2 regions of the Actinacidiphila sp. bgisy160 genome follow, and region 1 is predicted to be linked to the other one. Evidence: predicted binding sites of a transcription regulator. Region 1 holds the regulator's gene; the other holds the start of a gene.
The links. The regulator HrcA, encoded in region 1, represses chaperone genes, less so after heat shock. The targets are predictions, from matches to a motif close to TTNGCACTCNGNNNNNCNGAGTGCNAA.
Positions count from the first base shown of each region.

Region 2: the regulator HrcA is predicted to act here: its motif matches at 6,969-6,995, upstream of groES (co-chaperone GroES).

Region 1 covers NZ_JBYIQW010000068.1:19,875-34,304, reverse strand. Annotated here, with positions in the region: gene hemW (radical SAM family heme chaperone HemW) at 1-733, shown strand, start outside; gene AC3EUJ_RS33150 (Uma2 family endonuclease) at 855-1,427, shown strand; gene AC3EUJ_RS33145 (DUF3097 domain-containing protein) at 1,411-2,241, opposite strand; gene AC3EUJ_RS33140 (MBL fold metallo-hydrolase) at 2,271-3,005, opposite strand; gene hrcA (heat-inducible transcriptional repressor HrcA) at 3,213-4,229, shown strand; gene dnaJ (molecular chaperone DnaJ) at 4,229-5,368, shown strand; gene AC3EUJ_RS33125 (16S rRNA (uracil(1498)-N(3))-methyltransferase) at 5,482-6,219, shown strand; gene AC3EUJ_RS33120 (S41 family peptidase) at 6,306-9,578, shown strand; gene AC3EUJ_RS33115 (histidine triad nucleotide-binding protein) at 9,899-10,258, shown strand; gene AC3EUJ_RS33110 (ribonuclease Z) at 10,265-11,179, shown strand; gene AC3EUJ_RS33105 (adenosine deaminase) at 11,220-12,209, shown strand; gene AC3EUJ_RS33100 (hypothetical protein) at 12,281-12,796, shown strand; gene AC3EUJ_RS33095 (HAD family acid phosphatase) at 12,784-13,596, opposite strand; gene AC3EUJ_RS33090 (FHA domain-containing protein) at 13,866-14,430, opposite strand, start outside.
Region 2 covers NZ_JBYIQW010000048.1:3,019-18,744, reverse strand. Annotated here, with positions in the region: gene AC3EUJ_RS28855 (response regulator transcription factor) at 169-780, opposite strand; gene AC3EUJ_RS28850 (WhiB family transcriptional regulator) at 1,247-1,561, shown strand; gene AC3EUJ_RS28845 (aminotransferase class V-fold PLP-dependent enzyme) at 2,111-3,166, shown strand; gene AC3EUJ_RS28840 (MOSC domain-containing protein) at 3,236-3,895, shown strand; gene AC3EUJ_RS28835 (SDR family NAD(P)-dependent oxidoreductase) at 3,905-4,690, shown strand; gene groL (chaperonin GroEL) at 4,759-6,387, opposite strand; gene groES (co-chaperone GroES) at 6,512-6,820, opposite strand; gene AC3EUJ_RS28820 (THUMP-like domain-containing protein) at 7,118-8,368, shown strand; gene AC3EUJ_RS28815 (HAD family hydrolase) at 8,415-9,068, opposite strand; gene AC3EUJ_RS28810 (hypothetical protein) at 9,209-9,469, opposite strand; gene tsaD (tRNA (adenosine(37)-N6)-threonylcarbamoyltransferase complex transferase subunit TsaD) at 9,466-10,563, opposite strand; gene rimI (ribosomal protein S18-alanine N-acetyltransferase) at 10,556-11,059, opposite strand; gene tsaB (tRNA (adenosine(37)-N6)-threonylcarbamoyltransferase complex dimerization subunit type 1 TsaB) at 11,068-11,721, opposite strand; gene AC3EUJ_RS28790 (hypothetical protein) at 11,886-12,431, shown strand; gene AC3EUJ_RS28785 (hypothetical protein) at 12,643-12,822, opposite strand; gene tsaE (tRNA (adenosine(37)-N6)-threonylcarbamoyltransferase complex ATPase subunit type 1 TsaE) at 12,947-13,471, opposite strand; gene AC3EUJ_RS28775 (alpha/beta fold hydrolase) at 13,483-14,763, opposite strand; gene alr (alanine racemase) at 14,796-15,726, opposite strand, start outside.

The DNA of each region.
Region 1 (14,430 bases):
GCTGGACCGGCGGCACACGCCGGGCCGTCCGGAGGCGTGCGTGGCGGAGGCGCGCGCGGCGGGATTCGATCACGTCAACCTGGACCTGATCTACGGGACGCCGGGGGAGTCGGACGACGACTGGCGGGCGTCGCTGGACGCCGCGATCGGCGCGGGGCCGGACCATGTGTCGGCGTACGCGCTGATCGTGGAGGAGGGCACGCAGCTGGCCCGCAGGATCCGGCGCGGCGAGGTGCCGATGACGGACGACGACGTGCACGCGGACCGCTACCTGATCGCGGAGGAGCGCCTGGCGGCGGCCGGTTACGACTGGTACGAGGTGTCGAACTGGGCGACCTCGGACGCGGCCCGGTGCCGCCACAACGAGCTGTACTGGACGGGCGCGGACTGGTGGGGCGCCGGGCCGGGCGCGCACAGCCACGTCGGCGGGGTGCGCTGGTGGAACGTGAAGCACCCGGCGGCATACGCGGCCGCGCTCGCGGAGGGACGCAGCCCCGGCGCGGGCCGCGAGGTGCTGGCGGCGGAGGACCGCCGTGTGGAGCGGATCCTGCTGGAGCTGCGGCTCTCCGACGGCTGCCCGCTCGGCATCCTCGCCCCGGCGGGCGCAGCGGCCGCGGAGCGCGCTGTAAGGGACGGCCTCCTGGAGCCCGGTCCTTACGCCGATGGCCGCGCCGTTCTCACCCTCCGCGGCCGCCTGCTGGCGGACGCGGTGGTCAGGGACCTGGTCGACTGAAGCCCCCCGGCCGGGCCGATCACTCGCCGGAGTGAGGCACTACGCGTACCGGCAGTGCCTCCCTACGCTGTTCGTAAGCTGCCTCCGTGTATGCGGCGGCGGGAAGCGGAGGGCCACGAGGATGACCGCTGTGGATGATCGCCGAATGACTGACTTCTTCGAGAACATCCAGGCTCCCGAGGGGGTCAAGGTCGAGCTCCTCAGGGGGGAAATCGTGATGACGGCCGGGCCCGACCTGGTCCACAACGACATCATCGACGCGGTGATCGACCAGTTCCCCCGCACGCGCTGGAGGCGCTTGCAGACGCAGGACATCGCGATTGCGGAGGAGGCGAGCGAACCCCAGCCGGACCTCGTGATCCTCGAGCGCGGTGCGGGGCCCGCATCGGGGCGCCTCCTGCCGTCGGAGGCGGTCACACTGGTCGCCGAGGTCGTCTCCAGGACCAGCGCCCACAGGGACCACGTCGTCAAGCGGTCGATGTATGCCGCCGGGAAAGTGCCCGTCTACGTGATCGTCGACCCCCTGGCCGCCAAGTGCGTCGTCCTCACCGAGCCCGCCGGCACGGGTGATCAGGCCGACTACCGGGCCGAGCGGACCTGGAAGTTCGGCGAGACGGTGCGGTTGCCCGTGGTGGACGTCGCCCTGGACACGTCGGAGTTCGGGGTCCTGCCGGGGCTCACTCCGGAGCCGTGACGAAGTCGATCAGCTCCTCCACCCGCCCCAGCAGTTCCGGCTGCAGGTCCTTGTAGGACCGGACCGCGCCCAGGATGCGCTGCCAGGCGGCGCCGGTGTTCTCCGGCCAGCCCAGGGCGCGGCAGACGCCGGTCTTCCAGTCCTGGCCGCGGGGGACGGCCGGCCAGGCGGGGATGCCGAGGGAGGAGGGCTTCACGGCCTCCCAGACGTCGATGTAGGGGTGGCCGACGACCAGGACGTGCTCGCCGGTGACCTCCGCGGCGATGCGCGACTCCTTGCTGCCGGGGACGAGGTGGTCGACGAGGACGCCGAGGCGGGCGTCCGGGCCGGGGGCGAAGGAGGCGGCGATCGCGGGGAGGTCGTGCACGCCCTCCAGGTACTCGACGACGACGCCCTCGACGCGCAGGTCGTCTCCCCAGACGCGTTCGACCAGCTCCGCGTCATGGCGGCCCTCGACGTAGATCCGGCCGGCGCGGGCGACCCGGGCCCTGGCGCCGGGGACGGCGATGGAGCCGGAGGCGGTCAGCCTGGGGCCTGCCGCGGGGGCGGCGGCGGAGGGGCGCACCAGGGTGACCACGCGGCCCTCCAGGAGGAAGCCGCGGGGTGTCAGCGGGAACACGCGGTGCTTGCCGAAGCGGTCCTCCAGGGTGACCGTGGGGCCCTCGGCGGTCTTCTCGCAGCGGACGACGGCGCCGCAGAAGCCGGTGGACACCTCCTCCACCACCAGGCCCCGCCCGGCCTCGACCTCGGGTGCGGGCGTGGCGGGCCGTTTCCACGGTGGAGTGAGGTCGGGGTCGTAGCTGCGGCTGCGCATGCCAGGGATCGTATCCGCGCGGGCGCCGCTCAGGCCGATCCGAAGCGGGCGGCCAGCGCGTCCCGTTGGGCGCGGACGAAGCGGGCGTCGACGACGGCGCCGTGGCCGGGCACGTACAGCGCGGTCTCGCCGCCCAGCCGCAGCAGCCGGTCCAGGGTGGCGGGCCAGGCCCGCGGGGCGGCGTCGGGCCCGGCCTGGGGCTCGCCGGACTCCTCGACGAGGTCGCCGCAGAAGACCACGGCCGGCGTGCCCGGCACGATCACCACCAGGTCGTGCGTGGTGTGCCCCTCACCCGGGTGGACCAGCAGGACCTGGCGGTCGCCGCCGAGGTCGAGCTCGCAGGAGCCGTCCACGAGGTGACCGGGGCGCACGAGGGCGCCCGCCGCCCGGGCGGACTCGGCTTCGCCGGCGCCGTGCTTGACCGCGTCCAGGCCCAGGGAGAAGCGTTCGCGGTCGAGGTAGGCGTCGAGGGTCATCTCCCCGAACACCTGGACGCCCTCGAAGGCGGCGGTGCCGAAGACGTGGTCGAAGTGGCCGTGGGTGAGTGCGACGTGCGTCACGTCCCGGCCGGTCAGTTCGCGGACCTCCCGGCCCAGTCCCGCGCCCTCTTCGACCGAGGAGCCCGTGTCGACCAGCAGCACGCCCTCGTCGCCGACGACGACGCCGACGGTCACGTCGAGGAAGGGCAGCCGCCGCCGGGCGACCCCCGGCGCGAGCTGCTCCCAGCCGCCGGTGGACCCCGGCGTGGTCGGTGTGGTCTCCACAACGCGACGGTATCGCCGCGACGCGCCCCGCGCCCGCTACGGTGGCCGGTCAAGGACGCCCCGGGGGCCTGACCCGTGGACGGCCCTTGCCGAGGTCTTGCCACCCCGCCGTACACTGACTTGGGGAAAACTGGCACTCAGGGAAGCGGAGTGCCAGGGCAGGGGGCGACACGACCCGCACGGTGACCGAGCGACTGGAGGTGCGCGATGCTCAGCGAACGACGGCTGGAAGTGCTGCGTGCCATCGTCCAGGACTACGTGGGCACCGAGGAGCCGGTCGGCTCGAAGGCGCTGACCGAGCGGCACGCCCTGGGCGTGTCCCCGGCCACCGTCCGCAACGACATGGCCGTGCTGGAGGAGGAGGGCTACATCCAGCAGCCCCACACCAGCGCCGGCCGCGTGCCGACCGACAAGGGCTACCGGCTCTTCGTCGACCGGCTCACCAGCGTCAAGCCGCTGTCCGGCGCGGAGCGCCGGGCCATCCAGAACTTCCTGGACGGTGCCGTCGACCTCGACGACGTGGTGGCCCGTACGGTGCGGCTGCTGGCGCAGCTGACCCGGCAGGTCGCGATCGTCCAGTACCCGTCGCTCACCCGCTCCACCGTGCGCCACGTGGAGCTGCTCGCGCTCGCCCCGGCCCGGATCATGCTGGTGCTGATCACGGACACCGGACGGGTGGAGCAGCGGCTGGTCGACGCCCCCGCACCGGTCGGCGAGACCGTGCTGGCCGACCTGCGCGCCCGGCTGAACAGCCGGGTGGTGGGGCGCCGGTTCAGCGACGTCCCGCCGCTGGTGCAGGAACTCCCCGAGGGCTTCGAGCCCGACGACCGGCCGTCCGTCCAGGTGGTCCTCGCCACACTGCTGGAGACCCTGGTCGAGGAGACGGAGGAGCGGATCATGCTCGGCGGCACGGCCAACCTGACCCGCTTCGGGCACGACTTCCCGCTGACGATCCGCCCGGTACTGGAGGCGCTCGAGGAGCAGGTGGTGCTCCTCAAGCTGCTGGGCGAGGCCAAGGACTCGGGTGTGACGGTGAGAATCGGTCACGAGAACTTCCACGAGGGCCTGAACTCCACATCCGTCGTCTCCGTCGGCTACGGTTCGGGCGACGAGGCGGTGGCGAAACTCGGCGTGGTCGGACCGACCCGCATGGATTACCCCGGAACGATGGGAGCGGTACGCGCAGTGGCACGTTACGTCGGACAGATCCTGGCGGAGTCGTAGTGGCCACGGACTATTACGCCGTGCTCGGCGTGCGCCGCGACGCAAGCCCGGACGAGATCAAGAAGGCCTTCCGCCGTCTTGCGCGAGAGCTGCACCCGGACGTCAATCCCGACCCGAAGACCCAGGAGCGGTTCAAGGAGATCAACGCCGCTTACGAGGTGCTGTCGGACCCGCAGAAGAAGCAGGTCTACGACCTCGGCGGCGACCCGCTGTCCGCCAACGGCGGCGGTGCGGGCGCGGGCGCGGGCTTCGGCGCGGGATTCGGCAACTTCAGCGACATCATGGACGCCTTCTTCGGCACCGCGTCCCAGCGCGGTCCGCGCTCGCGCACCCGGCGCGGCCAGGACGCGATGATCCGCCTGGAGATCGAGCTGGACGAGGCGGCCTTCGGCACGACCAAGGACATCCAGGTCGACACGGCCGTGGTCTGCAACACCTGCCACGGCGAGGGCGCCGCCCCGGGCACGACCGCGCAGACCTGTGACATGTGCCGCGGCCGCGGTGAGGTCTCGCAGGTCACGCGGTCCTTCCTCGGCCAGGTCATGACCTCGCGGCCCTGCCCCCAGTGCCAGGGCTTCGGCACCGTCGTCCCCAACCCGTGCCCGGAGTGCGCGGGCGACGGCCGGATCCGGTCGCGGCGCACGCTCACGGTCAAGATCCCGGCCGGTGTCGACAACGGCACCCGCATCCAGCTCGCGGGCGAGGGCGAGGTCGGCCCCGGCGGCGGCCCCGCCGGCGACCTCTACGTCGAGATCCGCGAGCTGCCGCACGCGGTCTTCCAACGGCGTGGCGACGACCTGCACTGCACCGTCACCATCCCGATGACGGCGGCGGCGCTGGGCACCAAGGTCCCGCTGGAGACCCTGGACGGGCTGGAGGAGATCGACATCCGGCCCGGCACGCAGTCCGGCCAGTCGATCCCGCTCCACCAGCGCGGCATCACGCACCTGCGGGGCGGCGGCCGGGGCGACCTCATCGTGCACGTCGAGGTCCAGACCCCGGGCAAGCTCGACCCGGAACAGGAGGAGCTGCTGCGCCGCCTGGCGAAGCTGCGCGGCGAGGAGCGGCCGATGGGGCAGTTCCAGCCGGGCCAGCAGGGGCTGTTCTCCCGTCTGAAGGACGCGTTCAACGGGCGCTAGTCGCCCATGGGCCCGCGGCCGGGGGTGGGCACACCCTGGACCGCGGGCCGTCGCGCGCCGTGAAACGATGGGCGCATGGCCGCCCTGACCCACCGCTCCCCGAGGACCGCGCCGTGACCGCACCCGTCTTCGTCGTCGAACCCGGCGCGCTGGGTCCGGACCGCATCACGCTCTCCGGCCCCGAGGGACGGCACGCGGTCTCCGTGCGCCGGCTGCGCGTCGGCGAGGAGATCGTGCTCACCGACGGCCTGGGACGCGGCGCGTACGGCACGGTGGCTGCCCTCGACGGCAAGGACACGCTCGAGGTCGCCGTCACCGACGTCCGCGAGGAGGCCGAGCCCCGGCCGCGGATCACCGTCGTCCAGGCGCTGCCCAAGGGCGACCGCGGGGAACTCGCCGTCGAGACCATGACCGAGGTCGGTGTCGACGCGGTCGTGCCGTGGGCCGCCGCGCGCTGCATCACCCAGTGGAAGGGCGAGCGCGGCGCCAAGTCCCTGGCCAAGTGGCGTTCCACCGCCCGTGAGGCCGCCAAGCAGGCCCGGCGCCTGCGGTTCCCCGAGGTCACCGAGCCGATGACGACCCGTCAGCTCGCCGGGCTGCTGTCCGGTGCCGCGTTCGCCGCCGTCCTCCACGAGGAGGGCTCCGAGCCGCTCGCCGGCGTCCCGCTGCCACCCGAGGGCGACATCGTCCTCGTCGTCGGCCCCGAGGGCGGGGTCTCCCCGGAGGAGCTCGACGCCTTCGCCGCCGCCGGTGCCAAGCCGTACCGTCTCGGCGCCAGTGTCCTGCGCACCTCCACCGCCGGGGTCGCCGCCACCGCCCTCCTGCTCGGCCGCACCGGACGCTGGGGCTGACGCGCCCACCAGGCATGAAGCCCCCCGGCGGGCAATGAGATCGAAAACCCCTGACCAGCAGGGCGCCGGGTGGTTAATGTGACCACGTGACGCAGCCGCAGCCTTCGCACCCCGCGTACCTCCGCTTCCCGCATCTGCACGGTGACCTGATCACCTTCACCGCCGAGGACGACGTCTGGGCCGCCCCGCTGGACGGCGGCGGGCGGGCTTGGCGGGTCAGCGCGGACAACATGCCGGTCGGCCATCCGCGCTTCTCGCCCGACGGGACGTTCATCGCGTGGACCTCCACGCGGGACGGCGCACCAGAGGTGCACGTCGCGGCCACCGACGGCGGGCCGTCGAGAAGGCTGACGTACTGGGGCAGTCGCACCTCCGTGCGGGGCTGGACGCCCGGTGGCGACGTGCTGGCCATCAGCACGTACGGGCAGGCGTCGCTGCGCCGCAGCTGGGCGCGGGCGATCCCGGTCGACGGCGGTCCCGCCGCGACGCTGCCGTACGGACCGGTCGGGGACGTCGCCTACGGGCCGGACGGTGCCGTGCTGCTGCTGTCGGCCACGATGGGCCGCGAGGCGGCGGCCTGGAAGCGCTACCGGGGCGGCACCGCGGGCAAGTTGTGGATCGACCGCACCGGGGACGGTGAGTTCGAGCGGATCCACGCCGACCTGGACGGCAACCTGGAGTGCCCGATGTGGGCAGGGGGCAGGCTCGCCTTCCTCTCCGACCACGAGGGCGTCGGCGCGGTCTACTCCAGCCTCCCCGACGGCAGCGACCTGCGGCGCCACACCGCCGTGGAGGACGGCGGCTTCTACGCGCGGCACGCCGCCACGGACGGCACCCGCGTCGTCTACACCAGCACCGGACGGCTGTTCCTGCTGGACGACCTCGACGGCGCCCAGGCCCGCCCGGTCGAGGTACGCCTCGGCGGCCAGCGCGTCGACCTGCAGCCGCACCCGGTGCACGCGGCCCACCACCTCGGCGACGCCCGGCCGGACCACACCGGCCGCGGCAGCGCGGTGGAGATCCGCGGCACCACGCACTGGGTCACCCACCGCGGTGGCCCGGCACGGGCGTTGTCCGCCGAACCGGGGGTGCGAACGCGGCTGCCGCGGGTGTTCGGCGGCGAGGGCGACCAGCAGGTCGTCTGGGTCACCGACGCCGAGGGCGAGGACGCGCTGGAGATCGCCCCCGCGGCGGGCACCGGCCCGGCCGCGCCCCGCCGGCTGGCCGCGGGGCGGCTCGGCAGGGTCCTGGCCATGACCGTCTCGCCGGACGGCCACCGGATCGCCGTCGCCTCGCACGACGGCCGGGTGCTGCTCGTCGAGGCCCAGACCGGCGAGGTGCGCACCGTCGTGGAGGGCGAGCACGGCCACGCCACCGGCCTGGCCTTCTCGCCTGACTCGGCCTGGCTCGCCTGGTCGCACGCCGGGCCCGACCCGCTGCGCCAGCTCAAGCTGGCCTCGACCGCCGACCTCACCGTCGTCGACGCGACGCCGCTGCGCTTCCGGGACTTCTCGCCCGCCTTCACCGCCGACGGCAAGCACCTGGCGTTCCTGTCCGAGCGCTCCTTCGACCCCGTCTACGACGACCACGTCTTCGACATGGCCTTCCTCGGCGCCTGCCGCCCCCACCTGATCACGCTCGCCGCCACCACGCCCTCGCCCTTCGGCCCGCAGCGCCACGGGCGGCCGGTCGACTCCTCCGCCGAGGACAGGGACGGCGACGACCGAGGCCAGGACGAGGGCAAGAAGGACTCACGCAAGGAGGACGGCGAGGACCGGCCCCGTACCCCCGTCACCAAGGTGGACACCGAGGGCCTGGCCGACCGCATCGTGCCCTTCCCGGTGGAGGCGGCCCGCTACTCCACGCTGCGCGCGGCCAAGGACGGCGTCCTGTGGCTGCGGCACCCCGTGCGCGGGGTCCTGGGCGCGAGCCTGGCCTCGCCCGAGGCGGAGCCGCCGTCCACCGCGCTGGAGCGGTACGACCTCAAGCAGCTGCGCGTGGAGGACATCGCCGACGACGCCGACGACTACGCGGTCACCGGTGACGGCAACAAGGTGCTGGTGACCTCCGGTCACCGGCTGCGGGTGGCCGCGGCCGACCACAAGTCGGCCCCGTCCGACGACGAGACCGACAGCAACGTCACCGTCGACCTCTCCCGGATCCGCGTCACCGTCGACCCGCAGGCGGAGTGGCGCCAGATGTACGACGAGTCGCACCGCCTGATGCGGGACAACTTCTGGCGGGCCGACATGGGCGGCGTCGACTGGGACGGCGTGCGCGACCGCTACCGTCCCGTCCTGGACCGGGTCGCCACCCACGACGACCTCGTCGACCTGCTCTGGGAGGTCGCCGGCGAGCTGAACACCTCGCACGCCTACGTCATGCCGTCCGGCGGCCGCGGCGACTGGCTGCACCGTCAGGGCCTGCTCGGCGCGGACCTCACCCGCGACGCGGACGGCGTGTGGCGCGTGGAGCGGGTGCTGCCCTCCGAGACCTCCGACCCGCGGGCCGGCTCCCCGCTGGCCGCGCCGGGTGTCGCGGTCCGCGCCGGCGACGCGATCCTCGCGGTGGACGGACGGCCCGTGGACCCGCTGACCGGCCCCGGCCCGCTGCTGATCGGCACCGTGCGCAAGCCCGTCGAGCTCACCGTCGGCCCGGCCGACGGCGGGGCGCTGCGGCATGTCGTCGTCGTGCCCATCGCGGACGAGGAGCCGCTGCGCTACCACGACTGGGTCGCCGGGCGCCGGGCGTACGTGCACGAGCTGTCCGGCGGCCGGCTGGGCTACCTGCACGTACCCGACATGGTCGGCTCCGGCTGGGCCCAGCTCCACCGTGACCTGCGCGTGGAGGTCGTCCGAGAGGGACTGGTCGTGGACGTGCGGGAGAACCGCGGCGGCCACACCTCGCAGCTGGTCGTGGAGAAGCTGGCGCGGCGGATCGTGGGCTGGGATGTGCCGCGCGGGCTGCCCGCCTTCAGCTACCCGCTGGACGCGCCGCGCGGGCCCGTCGTGGCCGTCGCCAACGAGTTCTCCGGCTCGGACGGCGACATCGTCAACGCGGCGATCAAGGCACTGGGGATCGGGCCTGTGGTGGGGACCAGGACCTGGGGCGGCGTCATCGGTATCGACTCCCGCTACCACCTGGTCGACGGGACGCTGGTCACCCAGCCGAAGTACGCCACGTGGCTGGAGGGCGTGGGCTGGGACGTGGAGAACCACGGCGTCGACCCGGACGTCGAGGTCGTCCACACCCCGCAGGACTGGGCCGCCGGGCGGGACCCACAGCTGGACGAGGCCGTCCGCCTCGCCCTGGAGGCGCTGGAGACCGCCCCGGCCCGTACCGCGCCCCCGTTGCCGTAGCGGCGGGAGCGGGGCCCGGCGCGACCCGGGCTCCGCGACGGCGCGCCGCCGCGAGGCCCTGTCGTCAAACGAACTCCCCCAGCTCCGCTGGGAGGCGCAGGCACCGTCCGGAGGGCGGGCGCCGCGGTTCCCTGAGCTCCGCTGGGAGGTGCTCGCAGGTGCGGTGCATCGCAAGGCGGAGAGTCGTCCTCGTAGTGGGCTGCTCGGACGATTCGGCAACTCCCCCGGACCGAAGGCTTGGGGAGGCACTTTGACGACAGGGTGTGGGGGCACCGGTAGCATGCGGGGCGTACTGATCAACCCCTGGACGGAGGCGTCAGGTGGCGGGAGAACCGCAGGCGGACTGCCTGTTCTGCAAGATCGTCGCCGGGAGCGTCCCCGCGACCGTCGTGCGGGAGACCGAGACGACCGTCGCGTTCCGTGACATAAACCCCCAGGCGCCGACGCACGTCCTGGTCATCCCCAAGGCGCACTACCCGGACGCCGCCTCGCTGGCCGCCCAGGCACCCCAGCTCGCCGCGGACGTGCTGCGGGAGGCGGGTGAGGTCGCCGCCGAGGACAAGGTGGTCGGCACCGGCTACCGGGTCGTCTTCAACACCGGCGCGGGGGCGGGCCAGACCGTCTTCCACGCGCACGCCCACGTGCTGGGCGGTCGTGGCCTCGAGTGGCCGCCCGGGTAACCGACGGTGTCCGCACGTGAATTGGTCGTGCTCGGCACGGCCAGCCAGGTCCCGACCCGGCACCGCAACCACAACGGCTACTTCCTGCGCTGGGACACCGAGGGCATCCTCTTCGACCCGGGGGAGGGCACGCAGCGCCAGATGCTGCGGGCCGGCGTGGCGGCGCACGACCTGACCAGGCTGTGTGTGACCCACTTCCACGGGGACCACAGCCTGGGCCTGGCCGGGGTGATCCAGCGGATCAACCTCGACCGGGTGCCGCACCCCGTGACGGCCCACTACCCCGAGTCCGGCCGCCGCTTCTTCGACCGGCTGCGGTACGCCACCGCCTACCGCGAGACCGTGCGGCTGCGCGAGGAACCGGTGGCGGGCGAGGCGGCGGTGCTGGCCGACTCCGACGCCTTCCGGCTGGAGGCGCGCCGGCTGTCGCACCCGGTGGAGGCGTACGGCTACCGGCTGGTCGAGCCGGACGGGCGCCGCATGCTGCCGGAACGCCTGGCGGCGCACGGCATCACCGGACCGGCGGTGGGCCGGCTGCAGCGCGAGGGCGAGGCCGACGGGGTGACGCTCGCCGAGGTGAGCGAGCCGCGCCCGGGGCAGCGCTTCGCCTTCGTGATGGACACCCGGCTCTGCGACGCGGTGTACGCCCTCGCCGACGGCTGCGACCTGCTCGTCATCGAGTCGACCTTCCTGGACGAGGACACCGCGCTGGCCCAGGAGCACGGGCACTTGACGGCCGGTCAGGCCGCCAGGGTGGCCGCCGAGTCGGGCGTCCGGCATCTGGTGCTCACGCACTTCTCGCAGCGCTACACCGATCCGGCCGACTTCGAGCGCCAGGCGCGGGACGCCGGCTTCGAGGGCGAGCTGACGGTCGCGCGGGACCTCGGCCGGGTCGCCGTGCCGAAGCGCCGCCCGAGCTAGCCGGAGCCGGCCGCACGCCCCTGACCTGTACGGTTGCGAGGTGAGCATCCCGAAGGCCGAACTTCATCTGCACATCGAAGGCACCCTCGAACCCGAGCTCGCCTTCGCCCTCGCCGAGCGCAACGGGGTCGACCTGCCGTACGCCTCGGCCGAGGAGCTGCGGCAGGCCTACTCCTTCAGCGACCTGCGGTCCTTCCTGGACCTGTACTACGCGCTCATGGCCGTGCTCCGCACGGAGGAGGACTTCACCGACCTCGCCGAGGCCTATCTCGCTCGCGCCGCCGCGCAGGGCGTGCGGCACGCCGAGATCTTCTTCGACCCGCAGGCGCACACCGCGCGCGGCGTCCCGGTCGGCGCGGTGGTGGCGGGCCTGGCGCGGGCCCTGGACCGCAGCCGGGAACGGCACGGCGTCAGCACACGGCTGATCATGTGCTTCCTGCGGGACGAGTCCGCCGAGTCCGCGTTGGAGACCTTCGAGGCCGCCCGGCCCCATCTGCACCGGATCAGCGCCGTCGGCCTGGACTCCGCCGAGGTCGGTCACCCGCCGTCGAAGTTCCGCGCCGTGTACGAGGCAGCCGCCACGGCGGGCCTGCGCCGGGTCGCGCACGCGGGCGAGGAGGGCCCGCCGGCGTACGTGTGGGAGGCGCTGGACGTGCTCGGCGTCGACCGGATCGACCACGGCATCCGCAGCATGGAGGACCCGGACCTGGTGGCCCGGCTGGCCCGGGACCAGGTGCCACTGACCGTCTGCCCGTTGTCCAATGTGCGGCTGCGCTGCGTGGCCACCCTCGCCGACCACCCGCTGCCCGCCATGCTCGCCGCGGGGCTGCTGGTCACCGTGAACTCCGACGACCCCGCCTACTTCGGAGGCTACGTCGGCGACACCTTCGACGCCGTGGCCGCCGCGCTCCCGCTCGACGAGGACGCCCTGCGGCGGCTGGCCCGCAACTCCTTCCTGGCCGCCTTCCTCGACGACGAGGAGGAACTGCGCGCCCGGTATCTCGCCGAGGTGGACGCCCACACGTTCTGAGTGCCTCCGCGCGCGCCGGTCTGAGTACGCGCACTCATGCGGGCCCTGCCGCGTGGGCGGAGCATGGAGTCATGCGAAGGCACCTGATGCGGCCCGCAGCGGCCGTCACGCTGATCGTGACCACGCCCGTCGCCACCTGGGGGCTCCTGGGCCGGCAGGACGCCGCCGGCTTCGAGCCCGCCGAACTGGACTACCTGGTGCGGCCCTTCGGCATCCCGGAAGGGGCGGAGACCGCGATCGGGGCGGCCGCGGCCGTGCTGGCCACCGGGGCGGCCCTGCTGCTGGGCCGGGCCTCCCGTCCCGGGCCTGACCGCTTCGACGGCCGGTGGTGGGCGGTGATAGGGCCGCTGGTCGCGGCCGGGATGCTGGCCGGCGCGATCTGGCGGACGGTGACGGCCGGGGTCATCGGCGCCAACATCGGCGCGGGACTTGCGATCCTGCTCGGCGGTCCCGTGGTCGCCGGGCTGGTGCTGTGGTCGCTGGGCCGGGGCCTGTGGCTGGCCCGCGCGCGGCGCCGCGGCCCCCGCCCCCCGCATGGGGGGACGGGCACCGCGGGCTGGCGGCCCGCCGCCGGTCAGGGCACGTAGTACATCGGGTTGGGAAGCTTGAACGACTTGTCGGCGTGACCGCCGTTCAGGTCGCTGTACTGGTCGCCGAAGTTGGCGATGATGTCGTACCCCTGCGCCTCGATGTGGGCCCGGGTGCCCGCCTTGTAGTCGACGGTGGAGCAGGTCCACGTCGGGGCGGAGCAGGGCAGGTAGCCGGTGGCGACCTTGTTCTTCAGGAAGAAGTGGGCCGGGTCGGCGGTGGAGGTGTAGCCGGCGGCCGCGAGGTTGCGGACACTCGCGGCGCGCTGCGTCTCCGGGCGGCCGGTGATCCAGAAGACCGTCACGCCGTGGTCGGCGGCCCAGTCGGCCAGCTGCGGCATGCCGAAGACCGGGGCCATGTCCTTGTTCTGGATGTACGCGTCGTTGGAGGCCGGCGTGTAGTTGAAGCCCACCTCCAGCTCGTAGTTGTACGTCAGCAGGGACGTGTCGTCGACGTCCAGGACGATCGCCGGCCTGCCGTGGCGCTGGTGCGCGGACTTCGCGAGGGCGTTCCGCAGGTAGCTGCGGGCCTTCTTCTCGATGCCGGCGACCTGCTTGGCGTAGTTGCTGTCGGCGGCGGCCTGGTGCTCACCGGAGGCGTCGACGGTGTCGCCGTAGTACGCCTTGATGTCGGTGACCACGTCGGTGAGGTTGGGGATCTGCTTGTCGCTGCGGGGCACGGAGGTGTCGGCGGTCGCCGCGCCGACGCCGTAGAGGGTGGCGGCCGCCACCGCGGCGACTGCGGCGGCCACGGTGCGGGTGCGCCCGCGGGTGAACACGGACGGTCTGGCAGCGGGCATGGGGTGGCTCCTTCGATCCGGCCGGGGGCGCGCGCACGGCCGGCCCACGCGCTTTCGGGGAACGCCCGGCCCTGCGGGGCTCGTTGACGTGGCGACGCTATGGGTCTCGATCATGCTGGTCAAGGGCTGTCTACGCGCGGTGACCCCGGATCGTCGTCCGGGGAAGGATCAGCCCAGGTCGGCACGTGCGGAAAGGACCGGCAAAGCTTTGGTATGCCGCCGCGGCCGGGCCCCGCACCGCCGTGCCCGTGCCCGTGCCCGCCCGAGGGTCAGGGGCGGTGCCGGCCGGGACGCCGCCGGCGCGGCGCGGCGCCCCTCCCGCGGGCGTGCCTAGACAGGGCCGCGCCGCCCGCGCAGAGCACGGCGCCCGCCGCGAACGCGGTGAAGCCCAGCGGGGCCTTCGGCAGCCCCCACAGGGTCTCCGCGAAGGGGTCCGGCGGGGCCTGCGCACTGCCGACGCCGCCCAGCAGGCTGAGGATCAGGGACACCCAGATGGCGAACCCGGCGAGCGCCACTATCACCCCGGCGGCCATGAGCACCCGCCCCGGCCCCCGCACCCGCAGCAGCCCGTCGCAGGCCTCCTCGGCGGCTCCGGGGTCCGCCTCGCGCCCGCCGCCGTAGCGCCGGCGGCCTGCGAGGTACTGCGCGCGCCCGGACGGATAGCCCCGGGTGCCGCCGGGCCCTGACCGGGGCCGGGTGTCCGCGAGGTCGTGGAGGACGGTCAGCGGCGGGGAGGGCCCGGGGATCTCCCCGGCCTGCGGGGGCTCCGCGTCGTCCGCGGGGTCCGGTCGCACCAGCCGGGCCGACTCCACCGACAGCCGCAGTTCGACGTGG
Region 2 (15,726 bases), on a different contig from region 1:
GGACCGCACCGGCCGTAGTCATGTCACGCACCCGCCGCCCCGCCCGACCGTGTCCCCGAGAGTCCATACCTCAAGCATGCGCCCTCGGCGCGGAAACCGGTACGAGCGGGGCAGCCGCACGGCCGCCCCGCAGCTCTTCGGCCCCTCAGCCCTCACGAGGCCGCCGCCTCAGCGCACCAGGCCCCAGCGGAAGCCGAGCGCCACCGCGTGGGCCCGGTCCGAGGCGCCGAGCTTCTTGAACAGGCGTCGCGCGTGCGTCTTGACGGTGTCCTCGGAGAGGAAGAGCTCGCGGCCGATCTCGGCATTGGAGCGGCCGTGGCTCATGCCCTCCAGCACCTGGATCTCGCGGGCGGTCAGCGTCGGGGCGGCGCCCATCTCGGCCGAGCGCAGCCGGCGCGGGGCGAGCCGCCAGGTCGGGTCGGCCAGCGCCTGGGTGACCGTGGCCCGCAACTCGGCGCGCGAGGCGTCCTTGTGCAGGTATCCGCGGGCACCGGCGGCGACCGCGAGGGCCACCCCGTCCAGGTCCTCGGCGACCGTGAGCATGATGATGCGGGCGCCGGGGTCGGCGGACAGCAGCCGCCGTACGGTCTCGACGCCGCCGAGGCCGGGCATCCGGACGTCCATGAGAATGAGGTCCGAGCGGTCGGCGCCCCACCGGCGGAGGACTTCCTCGCCGTTGGCCGCGGTCGTCACACGCTCCACGCCGGGCACGGTCGCGACCGCGCGGCGCAGGGCCTCTCGGGCAAGCGGGGAGTCGTCGCAGACGAGAACGGAAGTCATGACCGTCCTCCGCAGCTGATCCGCGTCACGTTGAGCCTCCAGGCTGAATCGTTCACCGGTGGGGACGACAGCCTCGGGCGCCTGCCCGATTAGTTCGACCGCCAACCACTTCCGCACCTTCAACGACCCTCACTCGAAAGAGTTACGGAGTTTGGCGGCCCACTCCCGCACTCTCCGTGCGCGGACCGACACGGATCAGCAACATCGCAGGTCGCGGGCGTTCGCCGGGCCTCAAAAACCGGCACAACGGGCGCCCGCTTGCAGCACACGCCAGCCGCCGACCGGGGGGCAATGTCAGATTTTGCCTGTTTGGAGGCTTTTTACCCGCATGGCGGGAGTTCGTTGGCGATTTTGTGATGAATCATATTTACATCTACTTCGACAGTAGATGTAACGTCGACAACACCTTCCCAGAGCTTCGCGCCTGGACGGTGTCCCTGCAGCCCACCTCTCGAGGAGATGAGCAATGGCAGACTTCTCCCGCCTCCCGGGCCCCAACGCCGACCTCTGGGACTGGCAGCTGGTAGCCGCCTGCCGTGGTGTCGACAGTTCCCTGTTCTTCCACCCCGAGGGAGAGCGCGGCGCCGCCCGGAGCGCGCGTGAGGCGGCGGCGAAGGAGGTGTGCATGCGCTGCCCCGTCCGCGCCGAGTGCGCGACGCACGCTCTGACGGTCCGCGAGCCCTACGGGGTCTGGGGCGGACTCACCGAGGACGAGCGCGAGGAGATGATGGGCCGGTCCCGCAACCGGGTCATGAGCTCGCACGCCACCGGCAGTCACTGACTCACCGGACATCAGCCACAGAGGAAACGTTTCATCACATGCGACGGGGCCCGCGGTGCCGCGGACTCGGACCGTCGGGGGGCGCGCGGGGCCGCGGGTCGCAGCCGCTCCGGCGTACGGTCGTGCCGTGGCTCGCACGCCAATACGCGGCCGTATCCCCTCCAGCGCCCGGCCGCGCCGAGACCCGTCCCCGACGCCACCCGGCCGATCGCCGCCGGACAGTCGTCCGTGGCGAAGTCGATGCGCCGCTCCAAGCGCTCGTGCCCGCGCGCGCGACCGGGTGCCGACGACGTAACCAGCCCGCCGTCCACGGCTCGTCCGCGAGGTCGCACAGCCGCACCCGCTCCAGCGCCTCATCCGCCGGCTGACCGCCTGCTGGGTGCGGCCCCGTTCCCGCTCGGCGCCCGACAGTGAGCCGGCACGGGCCACGGCACGCAGCACACGGAGGTGGCGGGCCTCCAACACGCCCCGAGCGGGGGCGTCCCCCGGGGGTCGCGTTCCGTGATCGACGATGGACTTCGGGCCGCCCGGGGCGCAGGCTGAGGAACCATGGACATCGCCGGGGAATTCGCGCTGGACGCCGGGATCACCTACCTCAACACCGCCTCGTCGGGCATCGGCCCGCTCCGCTCCGTCGAGGTGCTGCGTACCGCCGTGGCCGCCTGGTCCGACGGCACCGACGACTGGGTGCGCGACGAGCGCGCCCTGGGCGCCGCCCGCGCCGCATACGCCCGCCTCACGGGGGTCACCGCCGACCGCGTCGCGGTCGGCTCCTCCGTCACCACCCATGTCGGCATGATCGCCGCGGCCCTCCCCGCCGGGGCCGAGGTCGTGCTGGCCGACGGCGACTTCAGCTCGCTGGTCAACCCCTTCACCTCCCGCGCCGACATCACGGTGCGCACCGTGCCCCTGGAGGGGGTCGCCGACGCCGTACGTCCCACCACCGGCCTCGTGGCGGTCAGCGCGGTGCAGTCCGCGGACGGCCGGGTCGCCGACCTGGCGGCGGTGCGCGAGGCCGCGTCGCGGCACCGGGCGCGCGTGCTCGTCGACGCCACCCAGGCGGTCGGCTGGCTGCCGCTGAGCGCGGACGGCCTCGACTACGTCGTGTGCGGCGGCTACAAGTGGCTGCTCGCCCCGCGCGGGGTGTCCTTCCTGACCGTGCGGGAGGGCGCCGAGGACGGGCTGTCGGCGCAGTTCGCCGGGTGGTACGCGGCCGAGGACCCGTGGGCCGACTGCTACGGGCCGGTCGCACGTCTCGCCGATTCCGCCCGGCGGTTCGACGTGATGCCGCCGCTTCTGCCGTATCTGGCCGGGGCGGCCTCGCTGGGGCTGATCGAGGAGCTGGGCGTCGAGGCCGTCGGCGCCCACGACGTCGCGCTGGCCGAGCGCTTCCGGGCGGGTCTGCTGCGGCTCGGCCACAAGCCGGTGCCCTCCGGCGCGCGGGCCTCGGCGATCGTGGCCGTCCCGGGCCTCGGCGACGCGGCGCGGCGGCTGGCCGCCGCAGGCATCCGGGTCTCGGCCCGCGCGGGGAACCTGCGGGCGGCCTTCCACCTGTACAACACCGAGGCGGACGTGGACCGGCTGCTGCGGGTGCTCGCGGGCTGAGGCCTGTCGTCGCCCCGGCCGCCGGAAAACACCTCGCCGGGGGCCGGGCGGGCGCCGTACCGTCGCGGGATGAAGCTGCTCTCGGTGAACGTGGGCCGGCCCCGTCCGAACCCGTGGAAGACCAGTGGAACGACCGGTATCGACAAGCACCCGGTGCCGGGCCCGGTGGCGGTGACGGCGCCGGGCCCCAAGGGCACCGGCGCGGTCGGCCTGGCCGGCGACCGGGTGTACGACGTGGCGCACCACGGCGGCACCGACCAGGCGGTCTACGCCTACGCCCGGGAGGACCTCGACACCTGGGAACGCGAACTCGACCTGCCGCTGCGCAACGGCATGTTCGGGGAGAACCTGACCACCTGGGGGCTGGACGTCAACAGTGCCCTGATCGGCGAGCGCTGGCGGATCGGCGGGCAGGGCGGCGCCGTCCTGGAGGTGTCCTGCCCGCGGGTCCCCTGCGCCACCTTCCAGGGCTGGCTGGAACAGGGCGGCTGGATCAAGCGGTTCACGCGGGCCGCGCTGCCCGGCGCCTACCTCCGGGTCGCCGAGGCCGGACAAGTCCGGGCCGGCGACCCGGTCGAGGTCGTCCACCGCCCGGACCACGAGGTCACCGTCGCGCTGACCTTTCGGGCGGTCACCCTGGAGCCCGCGCTGCTCCCCCGGCTGCTGGCGGCGGACGCGCTTCCGCGGGACGTGCGCGCCGCGGCCCGCAGACGCACGGGGGCTGACTAGCCTGCGGCCATGACGACTTCACTGATCACGGGAGCCACCGCGGGAATCGGCGCGGCGTTCGCGCGCCGGCTGGCGGAGGACGGTCACGCCCTCGTCCTCGTCGCCCGCGACGAGCAGCGGCTGGAGGAGTGCGCGGAGCGGCTGCGGCGCACGTACGGGGTGGCGGTCGAGGTGCTGCCCGCCGACCTGTCGGCGGACAAGGGCATCGAGGCGGTCGAGGCACGGCTGCGCGACCGGGAGCGCCCGGTCGACGTGCTGGTCAACAACGCGGGCTTCGGCAACCGCGGCGGCTTCGGCGACGTGCCGATGACGGACGAGCTGACCATGCTCAAGGTGCACTGCGAGGCGGTGCTGCGGCTGACCGGCGCCGCGACCGCGGCCATGCGGGAGCGCGGGCGCGGCTTCGTGATCAACGTGGCCTCGGTGGCGGCCTTCCTGCCGCGCGGCACGTACGGGGCGAGCAAGGCGTGGGTGGTGAACTTCACCCAGGGCGTGGCCCGCGAACTGGCGGGCACCGGGGTGCGGCTGCTGGCGCTGTGCCCGGGCTTCGTCCGCACCGAGTTCCACCAGAGGGCCGGGATGGACACGAACGGCATCCCCTCATGGGCGTGGCTGGACGCCGACAAGGTGGTCATCGCCGCCCTGCGGGACCTCGCCCGCGGCCGCTCGCTGAGTGTGCCCGACCCCCGCTACAAGGCCGCGGTGCTCGCGGCCAGGCTGGCGCCGGGCGGGGCGCTCGGCCGGTTCTCGTCGAAGGCGGGGCGGCGCTTCGGGCCGGTCTACCCCCGCGACTGAGGGCCCGTCTCCGGCAGCCCGAAGGCCCCCGTTCCCAGGTGCGGGAACGGGGGCCTTCGCGGTCCAGCTCAGTGGGAGTGGCCGTGACCGTGGCCGTGACCGGCCTCGGCGGGCTCCTCCTCCTTCTTCTCCACCACCAGGGTCTCGGTGGTGAGGAGCAGGGAGGCGATGGAGGCGGCGTTCTCCAGGGCGGAGCGGGTGACCTTGACCGGGTCGATGACGCCGGACTTCACCAGGTCGCCGTACTCGCCGGTCGCGGCGTTGAAGCCGTGGCCCTTCTCCAGCTCGGACACCTTGGAGGTGATGACGTAGCCCTCCAGGCCGGCGTTCTCGGCGATCCAGCGCAGCGGCTCGACCGCGGCGCGGCGGACGACCGCCACACCGGTGGCCTCGTCGCCGGTCTTGCCGAGGCCGTCCTCGAGCACCTTGACCGCGTGGACGAGCGCGGAGCCACCACCGGAGACGATGCCCTCCTCGACCGCGGCGCGGGTCGCGGAGATGGCGTCCTCCAGACGGTGCTTCTTCTCCTTCAGCTCGACCTCGGTGGCCGCGCCGACACGGATGACGCACACGCCGCCGGCCAGCTTGGCGAGGCGCTCCTGGAGCTTCTCGCGGTCCCAGTCGGAATCGGTCGAGGCGATCTCGGCCTTGATCTGGTTGATCCGGCCGGAGATCTCCGAGGACTCGCCGGCGCCGTCGACGATGGTGGTGTCGTCCTTGGTGACGGTCACGCGGCGGGCGGTGCCGAGCACGTCCAGGCCGACCTGGTCGAGCTTGAGGCCGACCTCCTCGGCGACGACGGTGCCACCGGTGAGGGTGGCGATGTCGCCCAGCATGGCCTTGCGGCGGTCGCCGAAGCCGGGGGCCTTGACCGCGACCGCGTTGAAGGTGCCGCGGATCTTGTTGACCACCAGGGTCGACAGGGCCTCGCCCTCGACGTCCTCGGCGATGATCAGCAGCGGCTTGGAGGTGCCGGCCTGCAGGATCTTCTCCAGCAGCGGGAGCAGGTCCTGGATGGAGGAGATCTTGCCCTGGGTGATGAGGATGTACGGGTCCTCCAGGACGGCCTCCTGGCGCTCCTGGTCCGTCACGAAGTACGGCGACAGGTAGCCCTTGTCGAAGGCCATGCCCTCGGTGAAGTCCAGCTCCAGACCGAAGGTGTTGGACTCCTCGACGGTGATGACACCGTCCTTGCCGACCTTGTCGATCGCCTCGGCGATCAGCTCGCCGACCTGCTTGTCCTGGGCGGACAGCGCGGCGACGGCGGCGACGTCGTCCTTGCCCTCGATCGGGCGGGCGGTCGCGAGCAGCTCGTCCGAGACGGCCTTGACGGCCGCGTCGATGCCCTTCTTCAGGGCGGCCGGGGAGGCTCCGGCGGCGACGTTGCGCAGACCCTCGCGGACCAGCGCCTGGGCGAGCACCGTGGCGGTGGTGGTGCCGTCACCCGCGATGTCGTTGGTCTTGGTCGCCACCTCCTTCACGAGCTGCGCGCCGAGGTTCTCGTACGCGTCCTCGATCTCGACCTCACGGGCGATGGTGACACCGTCGTTGGTGATGGTCGGGGCGCCGAACTTCTTGTCGATGACGACATTGCGGCCCTTGGGGCCGATGGTCACCTTCACGGTGTCGGCGAGCTTGTTCACGCCGCGCTCAAGGGCGCGACGCGCGTCCTCGTCGAACTTCAGGATCTTGGCCATACCGGCGGAATTCCTCGTCTTTGGGTTCTCGTCGAAGACCGCGCCCCGGGCCCCCGGTCCGTACGAGGACTCGGTGTGCCCGGGGCGTGGTCACGGCATTTCTCGCTTGCGCGCGGCGCCGGTCCTACTTCTCGACGATCGCGAGGACGTCGCGAGCCGAGAGGACGAGGTACTCCTCGCCGCTGTACTTGACCTCGGTGCCGCCGTACTTGCTGTACAGCACGATGTCGCCGACCTTGACGTCGAGCGGGATGCGGTTGCCGTCCTCGAAGCGACCCGGGCCGACGGCCAGGACGACGCCCTCCTGGGGCTTCTCCTTGGCGGTGTCCGGGATGACCAGACCGGAAGCGGTGGTCTGCTCGGCATCGAGCGGCTGGACCACGATGCGGTCCTCGAGCGGCTTGATGGCAACCTTGGTGCTGGTGGTCGTCACGATCCGACCTCCCCCTTCAAAGGGCTCACGGGAGTGTCTGTCTGGGGTGGCGACCTGGTAGGCCCGTCGTCGCGGGTGCCGGACCTGCCCGTCGCGTTTGTGCTGGCACTCGACATGGCCGAGTGCCAGGTCCGAGATTATGACGCGCTTAGCACTCGGTCAAGCGGAGTGCCAACGCCGCGCCGTACGAGCCGCTCCCCCTGAGCTCAACGGAGTGCCCGGACGCACTGTTCCGGGCGCGCGGCTTCGCCGAGCCGCTCACGGGGCCAGTCCAGGACACGCCGGTCCCGCGGGACAATGGACGGCGTGGATCTTGACGCGTTCTCGGCTCTTCTGACCGACGAGGGGCAGTCACTGCTGGCCTCCCTGCGGGACTACGACCCCGCCGCCGAACTGGCGACCGCGACACGGCTGCGGCGGGAGCACGACGCCGGGCTGGTGGCGGCGGCGCTGACGCAGGCCCGGCTGCGGCAGCGAGCGGCGGCGAAGTTCGGGGAGGACGCGTACCGGATGTACTTCACGCCCGACGGGGTCGAGCAGTCGACGCGGGCCTCCGTCGCCCGGCACCGGGCGGAGCGGTTCGCCGCGCTCGGGGTGCGGCGGCTGGCGGACCTGTGCTGCGGGATCGGCGGGGACGCCGTCCCGCTGGCCCGCGCCGGGGTGGAGGTGCTGGCGGTCGACCGTTCCGAGCTGACCTGCGCGGTGGTGCGGGCGAACGCGGAGGCGCTGGGGCTGGCCGGCCTGATCGAGGTGCGCTGCGCCGACGTGACGGAGACCGCCACGGACGGCTTCGACGCGGTCTTCGTCGACCCGGCCCGACGCGGCGGACAATCAAGAGGTGCAGCGCGCAGCGCTTCGCAAGAAGGGCGGTGGCGGGCGACGGGCGGGCGGATCTTCGACCCCGAGGCGTACTCCCCGCCGCTGTCGTGGGCGGTGGCGGCGGCGCGGAAGGCGCCGCTGGCCGCCCTGAAGGTGGCGCCGGGGATCCCGCACGAGGCGGTGCCGCAGGAGGCCGAGGCGGAGTGGGTCTCCGACCACGGCGACGTGAAGGAGGCCGTGCTGTGGTTCGGCACCGCGCCGGGCGCCCGCCGCGCGACTCTGCTGCCGTCGGGCGCCACGCTGCCGGCGGCCGGCCTGCCCGACCCGCAGGTGCGCCCCGTGGGGCGCTGGCTGTACGAGCCGGACGGCGCGGTCATCCGGGCCCACATGGTGGCCGACGTGGCGGCGCAGGTCGGCGGCGGGCTGATCGACCAGACCATCGCGTACGTCACCTCGGACGAGCCGCACTCGACGCCCTACGCGACCGCCTACGAGATCACCGATGTGCTGCCCTTCAACCTCAAGCGGCTCAAGGCGCTGCTGCGCGAACGCGAGGTCGGCGTGCTGACCGTGAAGAAGCGCGGATCGGCCGTCGAACCCGAGGAGGTACGCCGCCGGGTCAAGCCCCAGGGCCCCCACGCGGCCACGGTCTTCCTGACCCGCGTCGCGGGCGCCCCGAGCATGCTGCTGGGCGCCCCGGCCCCCACGGACACCCGCACCCCCCGCTGACAGCGACCCAGGCACACGCGCGGACCGCTCAACCCTCCACGAACGGCTACAGCGCCCCCAGCAGACCTCTCGCCATCCCCGGCACCTCGGTGAGCGCACCGGCGAGGGCGGTGGGTCCGCAGTCGTCCAGGGCGGGGCCGGTGTAGCCCCAGGCCGCGCCGATCGAAGGGATCCCGGCGGCCGCCGCGGCGGCCACGTCGGAGGGGCTGTCCCCGACGAAGCAGGCGCGCCCCGGCGGCACCCCGAGGCGGTCGAGCGCGAGCAGGACGCCCTCCCCCGAAGGCTTGGGCGCGGCGTCGCCCCACCCGACCACCACGCCGAAGTACGCGGACAGCTCCGCGGGGACGAGCCGCGCCACCCGGCTCGCCGGCTGCATGGTCACCACCCCGATCGCCATGCCGGAGGCCGCGAGCTCGCGCAGCACGCCGGCCGCGTCCGGGAACGGCGACGCCCCCCACCGGGCGAGGGCGAGCGCTTCCTCCCAGGCGGCACCGAAGACGGTCTCCTCGTCGGTCACGCCGAGCCGCGCGAGCAGTTCGTGATGGGGGAGGTGGTCGAGTCCGGCCGGCAGACGGCTCTCGTCCACGGGCGCTCCCAGGGCCGCGCGGGCGACGTCGAGGATCGCCCGCCGCATCGCCCGCCGGCTGTCGAGAAGGACGCCGTCGAGATCGAAGAGGACGGCGCAGCCGGAGTCGGTCATCGGGTCTTCTCGCCACCTGCCGGAACGCCTCCCGGACACCGGTCGTCCGGCAGGACGCCTGCTCAGGAGGCGCCAAGGCAGAAGCCCGGTTGCGATCGACGCCGGGCTCATCATACGACCGGCCGTCCCGCGACCAGGGCCTACGCCCCCTCCGCCACCGACTCGAAGCGCCAGCGGTGCACGGCCCGCCGGGCCAGGCCCTCGGCCGGCTCGGGCAGTTCGGGCAGCTCCGCGTCGTACGGGGCGTCCCACCAGGTGATGACCAGGACCCGGTCCTGCGGGGCGGAGAAGGTCTCCCGGCGCAGCGGGGCCGGCGACAGCGACCGAGCGCGGGCCCACGCCAGCAGTTCGGGCCCGCGCCCCTCGACGGCGCGGGCCTCCCACATCAGGGCGACGGTCATGAGTAGAGGTTGCTCTTGCTGAGCTCGTGGACGTGGTCGTGGTCGTGCGTGTGGCCGGGCACGGACACGTCCGTGACCTGGAGCGAGGAATCCGCCGGCAGGTCCCACGTGGAGGACGGCCGGCCGCGGGCCACCATCTCCGCGCCGAGGGCCGCGACCATGGCGCCGTTGTCGGTGCACAGCTTGGGCCGCGGCACGCGCAGGACGATCCCCGCGCCCTCGCAGCGCTCCTGCGCCAGCGAGCGCAGCCGGCTGTTGGCCGCGACGCCGCCGCCGATCATCAGGTGGTCGACGCCGTTGTCCTTGCAGGCCCGGATCGCCTTGCGGGTGAGCACGTCGACGACGGCCTCCTGGAAGGACGCGGACACGTCCGCGACCGGCACCTCCACGCCCTCGCGCCGCTTGGACTCGATCCACCGGGCCACGGCCGTCTTCAGGCCGGAGAAGGAGAAGTCGTAGAGCGGGTCGCGGGAGCCGGTCAGGCCGCGCGGGAAGCGGATAGCGGCCGGGTCGCCCTCGCGGGCCGCGCGGTCGATGGCCGGGCCGCCGGGGAAACCGAGGCCCAGCACCCGGGCTACCTTGTCGAAGGCCTCGCCCGCCGCGTCGTCGATGGTGGAGCCCAGCGGGCGCACGTCGCCGGTGATGTCGGGCGCCAGCAGCAGCGAGGAGTGGCCGCCGGACACCAGCAGCGCCATCGTCGGCTCGGGCAGCGGCCCGTGCTCCAGCTGGTCCACGCAGATGTGGGAGGCGAGGTGGTTGACCCCGTACAGCGGCTTGCCGAGCGCGTAGGCGTACGCCTTGGCCGCGGACACGCCGACCAGCAGCGCGCCCGCGAGCCCGGGACCCGCGGTGACGGCGATCCCGTCGAGGTCGGAGGCGGCGACGCCGGCCTCCTTCAGCGCGCGCTGGATCGTGGGGACCATCGCCTCCAGGTGCGCGCGGCTGGCGACCTCGGGCACGACGCCGCCGAAGCGGGCGTGCTCGTCGACGCTGGAGGCGATCGCGTCGGCGAGCAGCGTGTGCCCGCGCACGATGCCGACACCGGTCTCGTCGCAGGACGTCTCGATGCCGAGGACAAGGGGCTCGTCAGCCATGGATGGTCTCTGTTCCTTGTAGTCCCGGTACGTCAGTGGATGCCGGCAGCTCGCCGAGCCTCATCACGAGCGCGTCGACGTTGCCCGGCTGGTAGTAGCCGCGCCGGAAACCGATCGGCTCGAAGCCGAAGCGCTCGTACAGCCGCTGGGCGCGGACGTTGTCGACGCGCACCTCCAGCAGCACCTCGTGGCACTCGAAGGCGGTGGCCTGGCGCAGCAGTTCGGCGAGCAGCAGTGTGCCGAGGCCGGTGCCCCACTGCTCGGTGGCGACGGCGATGGTCTGCACGTCCCCGGTGCCGGCGACGGCGGCCAGGCCCCCGTAGCCGGCGATCCGTCCGGCCTCGTCCTCGGCCACCACGTAGTGCCGGGTGGCCGACGGATGCCGCGCGTCGGCCAGTTCGGACCAGAACATGCCGCGCGACCACGCGTCGTCCGGGAAGAGCCGGTGCTCCAGCTCCATCACCGGGTCCAGGTCCCACCAGCGCATCTCGCGCATCACCGCGGTCACTTCGGCAGGACCGCCTTGTAGCCGGCCGGCACCTGGGCGTCCGGACGGCGCAGGTACAGCGGCAGCGCGGGGAGGAAGTCCTCGCCATCCGCCAGCTTCACCGCGGCGAGGGCGGCCAGCGCGGCGGCGGACTGGTCGGCGGGCGGCCGGACGTCGGTGAAGACCCCGGGGTAGAGGGCGGCGCCCGCGCCGACCGCGGGCACCCCGCCGACCTCGCCCGCGATGTCGCCGGGCCGGTCCACGGCCGGGTCGGTCACCCGGGCCCGCGGGCCCTCGTACCGGGCCCAGTAGACCTCCTTGCGGCGGGCGTCCGTCGCCACGACGAACGGCCCCTCGATCCCGGCGGCGTACGCCAGCCCGTCGAGGGTGCAGATCCCGTGGACGGGGACGCCCAGCACGTCGGCGAAGGAGACGGCGGTCACCAGGCCGACGCGCAGCCCCGTGTACGGGCCGGGTCCGACGCCGACCACGATCCCGGTCACGTCGCCCAGCCCGGTCCCCACCTCCCGCAGCACTCGGTCCACGGCGGGCATCAGCAGTTCCCCGTGCCGTCTCGCGTCGATCTCCGTCGACTCTGCGAGCACGCGCCGGCCGTCGTGCAGGGCGACCGTCACGGCGGGGGTTGCGGTATCGAAAGCAAGCAGCAGCACGCGTTCAGCCTACGGCGTTCACCGGGGTGGCCCCGCCAGGACGGGGCCACCACCGCGGCCCGGGACGGCGCTCCCGTCAGCGTGCGGCCCGGCTGCTAACGTCAACCCAGCGTGACGCCCACCTCCGGAGGAAAGCCGTGGCAAGGATCGGTTCAGGGACGATCGTGACCGGACTGACCGCAGCCGCGCTGGCCGGCGTCGGCGTGCTCGCCGTCCAGGCCTCCAGCTCCGCGGACGAGATGCCCAAGGGCGTCCGCAGCACGGACACCGGCGGCGCCCGCGACACCTCCGTGGCCGCCTCCGCCTCGCCCGAGCCGGCGAAGAAGAACGAGCTCCCCGCGGCCTCCGGCAGCGGCACCAGGGTCGTGTACTCGCTCGGCGCGGACCGCGTGTGGCTGGTCGGCGACGACGGGAAGGTGCGCACCACGTACGTGGTCGTGCCCGGCACCGTCGATCCCGCCCCCGGCACCTACTCCGTGACCTCCCGCAGCGCCGGCGGGGTCGGCGGTGACGGTGTGGCCGTCGAGAACGTGGTGCGGTTCACGACCGTGGACAACGTGGTGATCGGCTTCAGCGCGGCGAAGGACGGCTCGCTGCCCGACCCCCCGCCCCCGGGCCGGCAGACGGGCGGCATCCGCGAGAAGCGGAAGGACGGCGCGACGCTGTGGAAGTTCGCGACTGTCGGCAGCAAGATCGTCGTCGTCCGCTGATTCCCCCGGAAGAGTGAACGCCCAAGGGGTCGTTCGGCGGGCGCACAGGGCCTGCCGTCGAATTCACGCCGGTCGCCCGGAGGCCGGGGCCCGCATTGTCCGGCGCGGTGCGTCGCACGGCGGACAGCCGTCCTCGTAGTGGGCCACCCGGACGATTCGACAACGCAGCCGGGCGGCGCGGGGCAGGCGTGAATGTGACGGCAGGCCCTGGCTATGCCGCGTCCGCCTCAGGGCGGGTCCTGGTCTCGTCCTGCGCCGCGTGCGGCTCCGGCTCCTGCTCCTCGGGCTCGCCGCCCGGTGGGGTGCACACCGCGTTCGCCGCCGCGGCCGCCGCGAGCAGCGCCTGCATCGAGTAACCCGGCTCCGGCTCCGGGGCCGTGTGGGCCGACATGGATGCCTCCTGGGTCCGACGGGGTCGGGTCAGGCAGCCCTAACCAGCTCCTGGAGTCCAGCAGAACACGGGAGACGTGCCGTACGCAATATCTTCCCGACACCATGTCGGAACGGTTGCGCGCTCAGACGCCGAGCCCGGCCAGGTCCTCACCGGCCCAGCGCGCGCCGACCCCGGTGACGACGACCTCGCGCACGTCGTGGTCCTCCTGCCCGTTCGCCGCGACCTCGCCCACCGCGCGGTGGATCACCAGCTGCAGCCGGTCGTCGGAGAGCTCCTCGACCTTGCCCTCGCCCCACTCCACCACGACCACCGACTCCGGCAGCGAGACGTCGAGGTCCAGGTCCTCCATCTCGTCCAGCCCGCCGGAAAGCCGGTACGCGTCCACGTGCACCAGCGCCGGACCGCCGCGCAGCGAGGGGTGGACCCGTGCGATCACGAAGGTCGGCGACGTCACCGCGCCCCGCACGCCCATGCCCTCGCCGAGGCCACGGGTCAGCGTCGTCTTGCCCGCCCCCAGGTCACCGCTGAGGACGACGAGGTCGCCGGCGCGCAGCAGCGGCGCCAGACGGTGTCCCAGCTCGCGCATCTGGTCGGGGGTCTTTACCGTGACCCGGATCGCTTCCATGCCGATGGCTTCCATGCCCATGTGCCCGAATGCTACGCGCCGCCGGAGACCACCCGTTCCGCCCTGTCGGGCGTCGCGGGCCGCGGCACCGCCAGTTCACGCAGCGCCTGCGGGACCGGGGCGCGCGAGGCGTCGGCCGCCTCGGCGAGCAGCGCGGCCAGGTGCGTGTTGACCAGCTCGGGGTGTTCCATCATCACCAGGTGCCCGGCCCCGGGCACCACCACCAGCTCGGTGTCCGGCAGACGCTCGGCGATGGCCCGGCTGTGCTCACTGGGCGTCAGGAGGTCCTTGTCCCCGGCCAGTACGAGCCCGGGCAGGCCGTCCAGCACGTCCAGGGCCTCGCTCTTCTCGTGCTCGGTGAAGGCCGGGTAGAACTCGCCGACGACGTCGATCGGGGTCGACTCGATCATCCGCTCGGCGAACCGCGCGACGCCCGGGTCCACGTCGGAGCCGAAGGAGTAGCGCTTGATGATCCCGGCGAAGAGGTCGGCCGTCGCCCGGCGCCCCCGTTCCACCAGGTCGACCTGCGTGCCCAGGATCCGCAGTACCCCCGGCGCCAGCGCCCGCAGCGCCCGCGCGCCCGCCGCCGGCAGGCCGAGCGTCACGCTGGCCAGCCTGCCGGAGGACGTACCGACGAAGGCGAAGCCGGCCACGCGCGCGTCCACCAGATCGGGGAACTGGTCGGCGAACGCCATCACGGTCATGCCCCCCATGGAGTGCCCGACGAGCACCAGCGGGCCCTCCGGCGCGGCGGCGTCGAGGACCGCCTTCAGGTCGCGGCCGAGCTGGTCGATCGTGGCGGGCTCGCCGTCCGCCTGGTCCTTGCCCCGGCCGGAGCGGCCGTGGCTGCGCTGGTCCCAGTAGACGGCGCGTATCGCCCCGCGCAGCGCGGCGCGCTGGAAGTGCCAGGAGTCCTGGTTGAGGCAGTAACCGTGGCTGAAGACGACGGTCAGCGGCGGCGCCTGGCCACCGCGGCGGAAGATCTGCCAGCGTCGCGGCGGCGCGGCCGCGTCGGCCGCCGCCGGGTCCGCCTCCTCGACCTCGTAGTAGAGCTCGGTGCCGTCCTCCGCGGTGACCCGCCCCGGAACGCCGCGCAGCGAGCCGTAGGGCCCGGCCAGGTCGAGGGCGAGCCGGGCACGCTTGCGCATGCCCCGGCCGACCGTGGCGCGCTCCAGCGCCACGCCCGCGGCGGCGCCCGCCGCGACCACGCCGATGGCCGCGCCGACGATCCCGGCGCGCTGCCAGCGACCGGAAGCAGCGGCCGCTTCGGCCACCGCCTCGATCGCCCCCGTTGCCTTGCCGCTGTCCGTCATGGCCGTATCGCTGCTTCCCCTCCGCTACGCGCTCACGTACCCACGTAGACGCGCGGCACCCGGGTCCCGATCCGAGTGACGATCTCGTACGCGATGGTGCCCGCCGCCCGCGCCCAGTCCTCGGCGGTCGGCTCACCGCGGTCACCAGGGCCGAACAGTACTGCCTCGTCTCCCGCGGCGGCACTGTCGCCGCCGAGGTCGACCACGAACTGGTCCATCGCCACCCGCCCGGCGACCGTCCGCCACTTGCCCGACACCAGCACGGGGCCGGTGCCCGAGGCGTGCCGCGGGATGCCGTCGGCGTACCCGACGGGCACCAGGGCGAGGGTCGTCTCGCCGGGCGTCGTGTAGTGGTGCCCGTACGAGACCCCGTGGCCGCCGGGGACGCGCTTGGCCGAGGCCAACCGCGCCGACAGCGTCATCACCGGCCGCAGCCCGAAGTCGGCCGGGCCGCCGACCTGCGGGATCGGCGAGATCCCGTAGATCGCCACCCCGGTCCTGACGAGGTCGAAGTGCGCCTCGGGCAGGGTCAGGGTGGCCGGGGAGTTCGCCATGTGCCGGACCTCGGGGCGCAGCCCGGCGCGCTCGGCGGTCTCCAGGGCGCTGCGGAAGACGGCGAGCTGCGCGGCGATGGAGGGGTGACCGGGCTCGTCGGCGCACGCGAAGTGCGACCACAGCCCGGTGACCGTCACCAGGCCCTCCGTCTCGGCGGCGCGGGCGGCGGCGACCAGGTCGGGCCACTGCGCGGGCTGGGCGCCGCCCCGGCCCAGGCCCGTGTCGGCCTTCAGCTGGACGCGCGCGGTCCGGCCCGCGGCCGCGGCGGCCTCCGAGACCTCGCGCAGCGCCCACGGCGAGCTGACCGTCACGTCGACGTCCGCCTCCACGGCGGCCTGCCACGGCCCGCCCGGCGTCCACAGCCAGCACAGCACGGGGGCCGTGATCCCGGCCGCGCGCAGCGCCAGC